DNA from 2 places in the Staphylococcus lloydii genome. Region 1 is predicted to be linked to the other one. Evidence: predicted binding sites of a transcription regulator. Region 1 holds the regulator's gene; the other holds the start of a gene.
What was found. The regulator LexA, encoded in region 1, represses DNA repair genes until DNA is damaged. The targets are predictions, from matches to a motif close to CGAACATATGTTCG.
Positions count from the first base shown of each region.

Region 2: a site for LexA is predicted at 3,348-3,361, ahead of ISP08_RS04545 (YolD-like family protein). Genes of this name have one in related genera too.

Region 1 is NZ_CP064056.1:1,517,875-1,524,225, reverse strand. It holds gene guaC (GMP reductase) at 1-431, shown strand, start outside; gene ISP08_RS07445 (CAP domain-containing protein) at 442-1,464, shown strand; gene lexA (transcriptional repressor LexA) at 1,670-2,293, opposite strand; gene sosA (DNA damage-induced cell division inhibitor SosA) at 2,435-2,680, shown strand; gene ISP08_RS07430 (DUF896 domain-containing protein) at 2,783-3,040, shown strand; gene tkt (transketolase) at 3,119-5,107, shown strand; gene ISP08_RS07420 (YneF family protein) at 5,324-5,563, shown strand; gene ISP08_RS07415 (hypothetical protein) at 5,703-6,351, shown strand, end outside.
Region 2 is NZ_CP064056.1:953,073-959,423, forward strand. It holds gene ISP08_RS04525 (HAAS signaling domain-containing protein) at 1-143, shown strand, start outside; gene ISP08_RS04530 (DUF4097 family beta strand repeat-containing protein) at 140-988, shown strand; gene ISP08_RS04535 (C45 family autoproteolytic acyltransferase/hydrolase) at 1,079-2,119, opposite strand; gene ISP08_RS04540 (hypothetical protein) at 2,606-2,776, shown strand; gene ISP08_RS04545 (YolD-like family protein) at 2,921-3,325, opposite strand; gene ISP08_RS04550 (arsenic transporter) at 3,493-4,785, opposite strand; gene pglS (6-phosphogluconolactonase) at 5,041-6,075, shown strand; gene ISP08_RS04560 (aldehyde dehydrogenase) at 6,145-6,351, opposite strand, start outside.

The DNA of each region.
Region 1 (6,351 bases):
GTACTGGTGGCTGGCAATTATCAGCATTAAATCATTGCAGTAAAGCAGCGCGTAAACCAATTATTGCTGATGGTGGTATAAGAACGAATGGTGATATTGCGAAATCTATGCGTTTTGGAGCGTCTATGGTAATGATCGGCTCATTATTTGCTGCCCACGAAGAATCACCTGGTGAAACAGTTGAATTAGAAGGTAAATTATACAAAGAATACTTTGGTAGTGCTTCTGAATTCCAAAAAGGTGAACATAAAAACGTCGAGGGTAAAAAAATGTTTGTTGAACATAAAGGGTCTTTAAAAGATACTTTAGTAGAAATGCAACAAGATTTACAAAGTTCAATTTCATATGCTGGCGGCAACGATTTAACTTCATTAAGAAAGGTAGATTATGTAATAGTACGTAACTCTATTTTCAACGGTGATAAAGACTAAATTTTAGTAGGTGTTGAACATCCGAAAACTATTATTTTATATTGTTTTATTTCTAGGGTTAATAATTGTTTTACCTATTAAAGAACCTGACTTTATGATGCATGTCCAACAACAAGCTAGAACTAAAATTGATGCTTGGACAAATAATGACAATACTGCTAATAATGTATTGAAAGTTCCAAGCGAACAAGAATTTGCGTTAAATAATATTCAAATGAATATGACGAAATCACAGGTTGAAAGTAAATTAGGTAAAGCACAAAGGATAACAACGAACGAATACGGTACTAAATGGTATAGTTATCATACAAAAGACTATCATGATTTTGTTATGGTAAGTTACATTGATAATAAAGTTAATGGTTTGTATACTAACCAAAACTTAATATCATCACAATCTCAGATAAAATATGGTTCTCCTAAAAATGTAGTGCGTCAACGTTTGGGTAAACCTATTACTGAGAAACGTAAAGGTAACGTACGATACGAAATTGATAATAAAGAATATGATACCTTTAAAAAACATAATATTTATACAACAGCATTTTATGACAAACACAACAACAATAATTTAACATCGATTTTATTGGTAAGTAATCAAATGGAAAATCGTTTGCGTAGTCAATATGGTGCGCCATCTGATGATTTACAAAAGAGTTTCGAACTACAAAATTTTGATCTTGTTAATGCTGAACGCGTGCAACACAACTTATCAACTTTAACTTATAATGCTGCAATATCTAATACTGCACGAAAACATAGTAAGGATATGGCAAAGCATGACTATTTTGATCATACGGATTTAAATGGTAACTCCCCATTCGATAGACTTAAGTCAGATAATATCGATTTCAATGCAGCTGGTGAGAATTTAGCCTATGGTCAAGTTGATAGTATATACGCTCATGAAGGATTAATGAATTCACTCGGTCATAGAAAAAATATTTTGCGCACAACTTACAATAAACTAGGTGTTGGTGTAGCATTCAATTCTGATAATCAACCTTATTGGACTGAAAATTATACAAATTAAGGTTTATCAAAATTTTTTCAGGGTATCTTTATTTAGTAAGGATGAGATGCTTATGAAAGCTAAAAAACAAAAGAACAAAGACGATATATTAGAAAGAATTAAAGACGTCTTAGAAAAGAAATAAGCGATTGCGCATATGCACAATCGCTTATTTTTATTGTTTAGATAACAAGATATTTAATTTTATGAGAGTGTCTAGTGTAAATTACATTTCTCTAAATAAACCAACAACTTTACCAAGCACTGTTACTTGTTCTAAATATATAGGATCCATTGTACTATTTTCTGGTTGCAGTCTATAACGTGTTTTTTCTTTATAGAATCTTTTGACTGTAGCTTCATTTTCTTCTGTCATAGCTACAATAATATCTCCATTTTCGGCAATAGTTTGACTTCTGACGATAACTTTATCTCCATCTAAAATACCAGCTTCAATCATACTATCTCCGACAACGTTTAGTATAAAGATATCGCTATTATGTGTTGATGTGAAATGTTCTGGTAAAGGGAAATATTCTTCGACATTTTCAACTGCAGTAATAGGAATACCAGCAGTTACTTTACCAATGACAGGCACATGTATCGTTTCTTCAGTATTAACAGATTCACCTAATAATTCAGAAACAATTTCTATAGCACGTGGCTTTGTAGGATCACGACGAATGTAACCTTTTTCTTCTAATCTTGATAAATGTCCATGGACTGTTGAGCTCGAAGCAAGACCTACGGCTTCTCCTATTTCACGAACACTAGGTGGATATCCTTTAGATTGAACGATTTGCTTAATATAATCGAAAATTTCTGTTTGACGTTTAGTTAATTCTCTCATAATAGGCACTCCCTAAATTAATTTGTCTTAATTATAGCATGTGTTGTAACCTTTTACAAACATTTGTTCGTTTTTATGTTGACATAGAACAAGCGTTCTGATAAATTATTAATACAAACAAACGTTCTAGGAGTGAAGAAAATGACTAAACAATATATAAACCAATATAAAACTTATTTAATCGTACTTTTAGCCACTATGATACTATGTACAATCTTTTTGCTATCAGTAGATTTTAACAATAAATCAGAACAAACGTACGAAATGACGGACCATAAAATAACAAATCAATCAAAGGATACATTAGCAAATGAAGTAAAAGCCAATGAAAATAGCGACGAAAATGACGAACATACACCGAACCAAACGATTGCAATAATTCGATAACAACCTTATATAGATAGATATGGTAAAGTGAGCGAAAACATTTAGTTTCGTTCACTTTTTTGATACTATTTGTTAAGAGTAACAAAGCATGGAGGTATTGCTATGAGTAATAAAGAAGTTGATATTGATAGAATTAATGAATTAGCAAAAAAGAAAAAAGAATCTGGCTTGACTGAAGCTGAAGCGAAAGAACAATCAAAGCTTAGAGAAGCCTATTTGCAATCTTTTAGAAAAGGTTTCAAACAACAAATTGAAAACACAAGAGTGATTGATCCAGAGGGTAATGATGTTACGCCGGATAAAGTTAAACAGAAATTAGATAAAAAAAATGAAACTGAACAAGATAATAACAAAAACTAATCTTATTTTTTTAAATTAATAGATAAATAAGTTATAATAGTAGTTGTGTTATGCTACTTAAGAAAGGAAGTCGTTTAGATGTTTAATAAAAAAGACCAATTAGCTGTTGATACTATTAGAGCTTTGAGTATCGATGCTGTTGAACAAGCAAACTCAGGGCACCCAGGTTTACCTATGGGCGCAGCACCAATGGCGTATACTTTATGGACTCGCCACTTGAATTTCAATCCCCAATCAAAAGATTACTTTAACAGAGACCGTTTTGTATTATCTGCAGGTCATGGTTCTGCTTTACTTTACAGTTTATTACATGTATCAGGAAGCTTAGAACTTGAAGAATTAAAACAATTTAGACAATGGGGTTCTAAAACACCAGGTCATCCAGAATTTAGACACACTGATGGCGTTGAAGTAACTACTGGTCCACTAGGACAAGGTTTAGCTATGTCAGTTGGTTTAGCTTTAGCTGAAAAACATTTAGCAGGTAAATTCAATAAAGAAGATGCTAAAGTTGTTGACCATTACACTTATGTAATTGCTTCAGATGGTGATTTAATGGAAGGTATTTCTCACGAAGCAGCATCATTTGCTGGTCATAATAAATTAGACAAATTAATCGTTTTATATGATTCAAATGATATTTCACTTGATGGTGATTTAAATAAAGCTTTCTCTGAAGACGTTAAAAAACGTTTTGAATCATATGGTTGGAACCACATCTTAGTTAAAGATGGTAATGATTTAAATGCTATCGATAAAGCAATCGAAAAAGCTAAAGGTCAAGATGCACCAACAATGATCGAAGTTAAAACAGTTATCGGTTTTGGTGCACCAAATAAAGAAGGTACACATGGTGTCCATGGTGCTCCTTTAGGTGAAGACGAAAGAAACCTTGCGCTTAAAAATTATGGTTTAGATCCAGAAAAACGTTTTAATGTTCCAGAAGAAGTTTACGAAATCTTCCAAGAAAACATGTTAAAACGCGCAAATGAAAATGAAGAAGCATGGAACAAATTAGTTGAAGAATATGCTTCAAAATATCCTGAATTAGGCGAAGAGTTTAAATTAGCTATTAGCGGTAAATTACCAGAAAATTATCGTGATGCTTTACCTGAATTTGAAGCAGGTCACAGTGGCGCATCTCGTGCTGACTCTGGCGAAGTTATCCAAGCAGTTAGTAAAACTGTCCCTTCATTCTTTGGTGGTTCAGCCGATTTAGCTGGTTCAAACAAATCAAACGTTAAAGATTCTGATGACTTTAATGCTACAACTCCAGAAGGTAAAAACATTTGGTTTGGTGTACGTGAATTTGCAATGGGAGCTGCCGTTAATGGTATGGCTGCACACGGCGGTTTACATCCTTATGGTGCAACTTTCTTCGTATTTAGTGACTACTTAAAACCAGCGTTAAGATTATCAGCAATTATGGGTCTTAACTCAACGTTTATTTTCACTCATGACTCAATTGCAGTTGGGGAAGATGGTCCAACACACGAACCTGTTGAACAATTAGCAGGATTACGTGCTATTCCTAATATGAACGTTATTCGTCCAGCTGATGGTAACGAAACTCGTGTAGCTTGGGAAGTAGCATTAGAATCTGAAAAAACACCAACATCATTAGTATTAACTCGTCAAAACTTAACTACTTTAGATTTACCTAAAGAAGTAGTTGAAGAAGGCGTTCGTAAAGGTGCTTATGTTGTATATGAGTCTGAAAAAGACGCGGAATTCTTATTATTAGCAACTGGCTCAGAAGTTAACTTAGCTGTAGATGCTGCTAAAGATTTAGATGCACAAGGTAAAGGCGTACGTGTTGTATCTATGCCAAACTGGCACGCATTCGATCAACAATCAGCTGAATATAAAGAATCAGTTATTCCATCATCAATTACTAAACGTGTAGCTATCGAAATGGCTTCATCATTAGGATGGCATAAATATGTAGGTACTGAAGGCAAAGTTATCGGTATCGACACATTTGGTGCTAGTGCCCCTGGTGATTTAGTAGTTGAAAAATATGGCTTCACTAAAGAAAATATTTTAAATCAAATCCAAACATTTTAATTAATCTCTTATAATTAAAATTATTAAAGACATAAGAGCGCGTCTCTTATGTCTTTTTTTTAATAGTAAATTGCTAATACTTAAACTCATGTATGTTTACAAATCTAAATTAAAATTGATATAATACTTAAGGTTGAATATATTTGAGGCAAAACTTCCTTGAAATAAAATATATATTTTAGTAAAATGCATAAGGATAGGAAAGTGGGTGAAACAATGGCAATTTGGTTAGCAGTTATTTTAATCGTAATAGCACTAATCATAGGTTTAGTAGGTGGCTTCTTCCTAGCGAGAAAGTATATGATGGATTACTTCAAAAAGAACCCACCAATTAATGAAGAAATGTTACGTATGATGATGATGCAAATGGGTCAAAAACCATCTCAAAAGAAAATTAATCAAATGATGACAATGATGAATAAAAATATGGATTCTAATATGAAAAAATCTAAATAATATGTCATTTTTAAACTGGTTCTTACTTAAAAAGGTAAGGACCAGTTTTTTGTATAATGATATATTCGAGAATTTAAATATAATAAGTGTTAAAGTGAAGACACATATTACTTAAAGATAAGTGTGGGAGGTATTTGTTTTGAAATTAAATAAAATACTAATTTATACAAATAAGATAGCAGAAGTGAAGGCTTTTTATGTCGATGATTTAGGTTTTGATTTAATAAAAGATGAACATGACTATTTTTCAATATCAGCAGGATATAGTGACTTAACTTTTGTATATAGTGACACACTAACAAATCCTTATTATCACTTTGCATTTGATATACCTCCAGAAATGTTTGCTGAAATTAAAGGTTGGTTAAGTCAACGTGTTGAATTATTAACAGAAGAAGGGCAAGATGAAATTTACTTTAGTGGCTTTGATGCTAAATCAGTGTATTTTTATGATCCAGCACAAAATATAGTGGAATTTATGGCGAGAAATGAACATCGAAACAAAACGCAGGCCAATTATTTTGCTGTTCAAGAAATTTTAGGGATCAGTGAAATAGGATTAGTCATTGATGATTTAGAGCATTCAATGCGTACTTTGAAAAAATATAATTATAGTAATATTGCTAATTACATTGATGAAGATAGTTTGAATTTTATATTTAACAATAATGAATCTAATTATTTATTATTAACAAAAGCCGATAGAAGATGGTTGTTTTCAGATAAGTTAGCTAAAATATTACCCATTACGGTAGAAACTGACAAAGAGTTGATTGAAATTGTTGATG
Region 2 (6,351 bases), 560 kb from region 1:
ATTATTTATTTGCCTTTTCATACTCAGGGTTAGGTATCATGTTATTTGTATTAATTTTAAAACTAGCCGAGTTAGTCTATCGTATTATTTTAAAATATTTACGCTGGAACATAAAAAATATTAAGGGAAGTGCAGTTAAATGAAGAAGCTATTCATCAGTGGATTGGTTTTATTTGTCATTTGTTTTTCACTGGCATGCATTTCCTGGTTCACATTTGAAAAGCAAGATAATAAAACGAATAAAGCACATGAAAATATTGACCATAAAACGATTAATTCTTTAAATGTAAATACGAAATTTGCGAAAGTTAATGTAAAACATGGTAAACGTTTATCAATCAGTTATAAAGGTACGAAAGATATTAAAATTGATAAGCACAATGGCCATTTAAAAATTAGCGAAATAAATAATAATGAAGACCATTACGGTTTAAATTTTAACCCATTTAGAAAAATGGATAGTGAATTAACTATTACAGTGCCTAAGCAGCAAGAAAAATCATTAAACATGAATTTAAATTCGGAAACAATTCATATTAGCGACTTAAATTTAGGTAAAGTTAATATTAAAACGACTTATAATGGTGGCGACGGTTTATACGTGAAGCATACGCAGTTCGAAAACTTAAAATTCCGTTCGAAATCTGCGCCGGTATATATACGTGATTGTGTCATAAAAAATAGTGATATTAAAACAACTAGAGAAATTAATGTAAAAAATTCATTATTAAAAAGTGCGCTGTTATTATCCAAACGTAGCAACATTAAATTGACGCATATGAAAAGCACTTCTGACATTAAAGCATCGACTAACGAAGGTAATATTCTCATGTCTTATGCAACGAAACCTAAAGATACTTTGCTAAAATTAAATCCTGATGATGGTAAAGTACAAGTAGATAATAAATATTTTAAAAACGGTAAAGTTGGCAATAGCGACAATGTCTTAGAATTCTATACGAATTCTGGTAATATCCATATTAAATAATATAAAACACTCCTTTCAAAGCACACATTAGCGTAGCGTAGTGCTTTAAAAGGAGTGTTTTTAATTTCGTTGACTAGAGAAGCGTTTTAATTAATATGTGGCAAAGGTTAGCTCTGTATCTATGTGACCTGTGAAATTTTGCAGCTCAAGTGATTGACCGTCTAACCAATGTTGGAAATTAAAGCGTGTTGGTTGATTATTTTCACCTAAAGCAATCCAAGCCGACATGGACTGTGGTTCATACACACTAGTATGTATTGTTCCAGACCAACTATTAAATAATTTGCTATAGATTTCGTTATTAGGGTTATTAAAAAGTTTAAACGCATCATATTTTGAGAATTGCTCTGGTGAATGGGCAATGAGTCTATCTAAGCGATCTGACGATTCTTTTGTATAGTTTCTATTTTCGTGTGTGAGCAATTTGAAATGATTCGTACATGTTTTATCATATCTAACATCTATAGCTCTAGGTGTTACTTCAACAATAGCGTGATTTAAATTTTTATCCATCACAATATAACTGAAAGAACTTCTATGGGGCAATGATTTTAATAATTGGATTGCTTCAGGTACGTCCTTACAATATTCTAAGACTAAACGTCCAATCATATAACAGACGAAGCCGTCACCAGGATGTTTACGATGCATAAAATTATAAGCCATAACTAATCCTGCTTCGTTCATACCATCCATACGGCCTGTAACGCGTGAAGTAGGGCCAATTTGTGCTAAACCACCATCATTTGGTTGGAATAACAAATAACGTGCATCGTATGTTGCCGGATGGTAATCATAGTTTCTAACCATATAATCATTGCCAAGAAAGACAGTACAACCACTATTTTTTAATGGTGTAAAACGATAGTGTGCAAAATTTAATAGCATTTGGCGAGTAGGTAAATTTAATACTTCTTGCATACCCATAATTTCTTCCCATATGTGTGGCGCATAAAGTTGGAATATATTATATGTTTCTTTTATATTGATATCAAAGCGTGGCATACGCTTACGCCATTCTTGCTCTCTATTTTTTAAGAGTGGGGTTTGTTGCATCCATTGGGCAGTTTTCACTCCCAAATCAAAATGAGAACCTCTATGAGTCATTATGTCTGATTTTACATCTTGCATGATTAACTACGCTCCAATCGTTACTTGATATGACAAAATTGTAACTTTAATGTAATTTTATATTAATTGCAATTATTTATAGTTGTGTAATATGATGAACTTAACATCAATGATAAATTATTTATTAACTCTTTGAGGTGATATTATGAGAAATTATTATGATGCAGTTAAATCAGCAGTTGCAACTTGGTGGAATAACTAAAGTTTATTAATAGCAAACGGCTACTTTTATAGTAGTCGTTTTTGTTATGTCCTAATCAATAATAATATCGCTATTTTTCAATTTATGATATTATGTAAATGCTAAGTAAAGTATTCGATATGATACCTTAACAGAAATATACTTTTAATAGTTTAAGCATATCATAGAAGGTTATGTTTTTTTACTAGAATATATATTCTAATAATGGGTATACTTTTATTGATGCTTTTAAGTATGCTATCATTAATGATAGTGATGTTAATAAATTATTGAGGTGAATCAGAATGTTGAATTTTATTAAAGGTTTAATCAAATTTGTACTTGGTACAATCTTAACTGTATCACTTTTAGCTGGTGTTGGTGCAGTAGTATTTGCTTATATTTTCAAAAAAGACTTTGAAGATATTGAAAGTAAAACAAAAGAAATTGTATCAGATATTGAAGCTAATAATTAATTATAAAAATAGAACACGTAATGTGTTCTATTTTTTTATATCAATTTAGTGCGTCTGTGAAATTATACGCATTAGGCATTGTTACGGGTATTCGATTAAGTTTAATATAGCTAATTAAACTATGCAATATGTTACTTATTAGTACTATAGTTGTTGTATCTTCGTGACATCGAATAGTGAAATTTTAATCTCTTCACCATCATTATGTGTGATGCCAGTCAGATACATATTTATCATATCGATATGTTTAATCGTTAACGATAATGATTTGAGCCAACCTTCTTGATAATACTCAAGTTGAACTGGCCGGTTGTTATGCAAAGACTGGTGCAAATGAATATTTAAGTCGTTTAATTGATCGTCCGATAAGATAGGGCGGTCAATTTTATTTTGATCAATGATATAGTTTTGAATTGTTTCGAACTGTTCGGGTAACGTGGCAAAGGGGGCCCATTTAACCATGCCTCTACCCATAGGAATATCTTTAGATAGATATTCTCTCGGAATCTTTCTATAATCGGTTTCTTTTTTATATTTATCTGGAATCATAGAATCACCTCACTACAATAATAGAACATGTGTTCGTATAATTGCAAGTGCTTTTATAGAATAGTACAAAGAAATATTGAAGCAACGCTTGATATGACGATAAATTAAAATACTAGCAACAAAAATAAGGTCGAGTCATCTAAATATGACTCGACCTGAATGCTATATTATTTAAAAATTATGAGTGTTAAGTATAAACCTACTAAAGTAATGAATAATACCGGTAGAGTAATTACAATCCCAGTTTTAAAGTAAGTTCCCCATGATATTTTAATTCCTTTATTAGTAAGTACGTGCAACCATAGCAATGTCGCTAATGAACCAATAGGTGTAATTTTAGGTCCTAAATCTGAACCTATAACATTTGCGTAAATCATACCTTCTTTAACCATATGAGTAACGTCTGCTTGATTAATGGCAAGTGCATCGATTAATACAGTTGGAAGATTATTCATGATGGATGATAAGAACGCAGAAATGAATCCAGTACCTATAATGCTTAAAAATAAATTATGGTCAGAAATAAATGTTAATACATTACCTAATAAATGGGTGATTCCTACATTTTTCAAACCAAAGACGACAAGATACATACCGATGGAAAAAATAACGATATTCCATGGCGCTTCTTTTAATATCTTTTTAGTATGAACCGCCTGCGATTTACGTGCTAATAAAATGAAAATAACAGCCACAAATATCGCAATAAATGAAACAGGTATGTGCACAAACTCACTAATTAAATAACCAGCAAGTAAAAATACTAATGCTATCCAAGAAATTTTAAACAGACGATAATCTTTAATAGCAGAGCGCGGGTTTTGAACTTGTTGTACATCGAATTGAAGCGGTATCGAACGTTTGAAGTAAAGCCATAAGATGAATATGCTTGCTAACAACGCACTTAAATCAGGCAGAATCATGTGGCTAAAATACGTCATGAAAGAAATATTAAAATAATCTGCAGACACGATATTAACTAAGTTACTAATCGTAAAAGGTAATGAAGTGGCATCCGCAATAAATCCACTTGCAATAACAAATGGGAATATTACTTTTTTATTAAAACCTAATGTACGTACGATCGCTAAAACAATGGGTGTTAAAATAAGTGCGGCCCCATCGTTGGCAAAAAAAGCAGCTACAACTGCACCTAGTAACATAATATAGATAAACATTTTAATACCATTGCCACGCGATGCTTTAACCATATAGATAGCCGACCATTCAAAAAAACCAACAGCATCTAAAATTAAAGAGATTAGAATAAGTGCTACAAAAGTTAACGTAGCATTCCAAACAATTTGTGTTACTTCAATAACATCTGTGAAATTCACAACACCAGTTAATAGAGCAAGACTAGCGCCAATAACAGCGCTAATACCTATATCTAGCCCTTTAGGTTGCCAAATAACTAAGACTAGGGTTAGGACAAAAATGATGATTGCCAAAAATGTCATAATTAGATTCACCCGTTTTCGTGGTTTTAATAGTGCAGAGGCACCGACAAATTTTAAAAACATGAACATGAAAATATAACGATGCAATTTAACCTACATAGATTAACATCGAAACCTTAATTTGTCTATTTGTCAGTAATGTACAATGGTTACTTTAACGGGGCTAATTTAAATAGCTAAGTATGTAATTTAATTAATTGTTATTCTGTGTTAACTTTAATAAAATGAAGTTATATCGATAATGGAGGGGTTTTCATGACAACAATAGGTTATGTTGGTTCATATACTAAAAAAGAAGGAAAAGGCATTTACCGTTTTGAGTTAGATGAAGCATCAGGTAAAATTGCTACAATAGAAACTGGATATGAAGTTGAAGCTTCTACATACCTAGCTCAATATAACTCATATTTATATGCCATTACGCGAGAAGGAGACGATTGCGGCATTGCAAGTTTCAAAATTGGTGATAATGGTGAGTTAACTTTAATAAATAAATGTCTTGAATCTACTGCTGGAACAGGTTGTTATGTGTCAGTTTCTCCAAACGGCCAATTTTTATTTGAATCTGTTTATGGAGCAGGATTAGCTCGTATATATGAATTAGACACGACGACAGGAAAAGTAATCAAACTGATACAAGAATTACAACACACTTATCCAGTAGGACCTAGTGACAGACAAGAGCATCCACATGTACATTTATTAGATACGACGCCTGATAATTATGTAGTTGCTATGGACCTAGGAACTGATAGAGTAGTGACTTATCAATATGGAGAACAGGGATTAACAGAATATGCTGTGACTGAATTTAAACCAGCTGATGGTCCTCGTCACATCACATTTCACGATAATAATCATTATGCTTATGTCGTACATGAATTATCAAATATTGTCAGTGTCGTGAGTTATAAAGATGGTAAGTTTAAAGAAGTCGAAAGACATAGTACAATACCTGAAGATTTTACCGGAGATACAAAATTAGCTGGGGTCAGACTTTCTCACGATCAACAGTTTTTATATATAAGTAATAGAGGACATGACAGTATAGCAATTTTTAAAGTATCAACTGATGGGTCTTCTCTTGAATTAGTTAACATTACACATAGTGGTGGAGAGTTCCCACGTGACTTTAATATAACGAATTCAGACGATTTTCTTGTTTGTGCACACCAAGAAGGTGACTATGCATTAACAGTATTTAGTAGAGATAAAAATACTGGGGAATTAACTCAAGTCGATAACCAAGCCGAAGCGGCAGAAGGTGTATGCGTTAAATTTTTACAATGAGTAGTTGAACCGTAAAAATAATATTCATATAAAAAAGAGCAACTCAATATGAGCTGCTCTTTTTAGTTACTATTTATTAAAGAACGTTTTAATATATTTAAATTTACCTTTATACGGAGGAAAAATAACGCTAGATTCTAAACGTGTAGTTTTGAAAATATACGACTTATCGTGACTAAACGTATCGAAACTGTATTTGCCATGATATTGGCCGATACCAGAGTTTCCAACGCCACCAAATGGTAAATTTGGATTAGCAATGTGCATCAATGTATC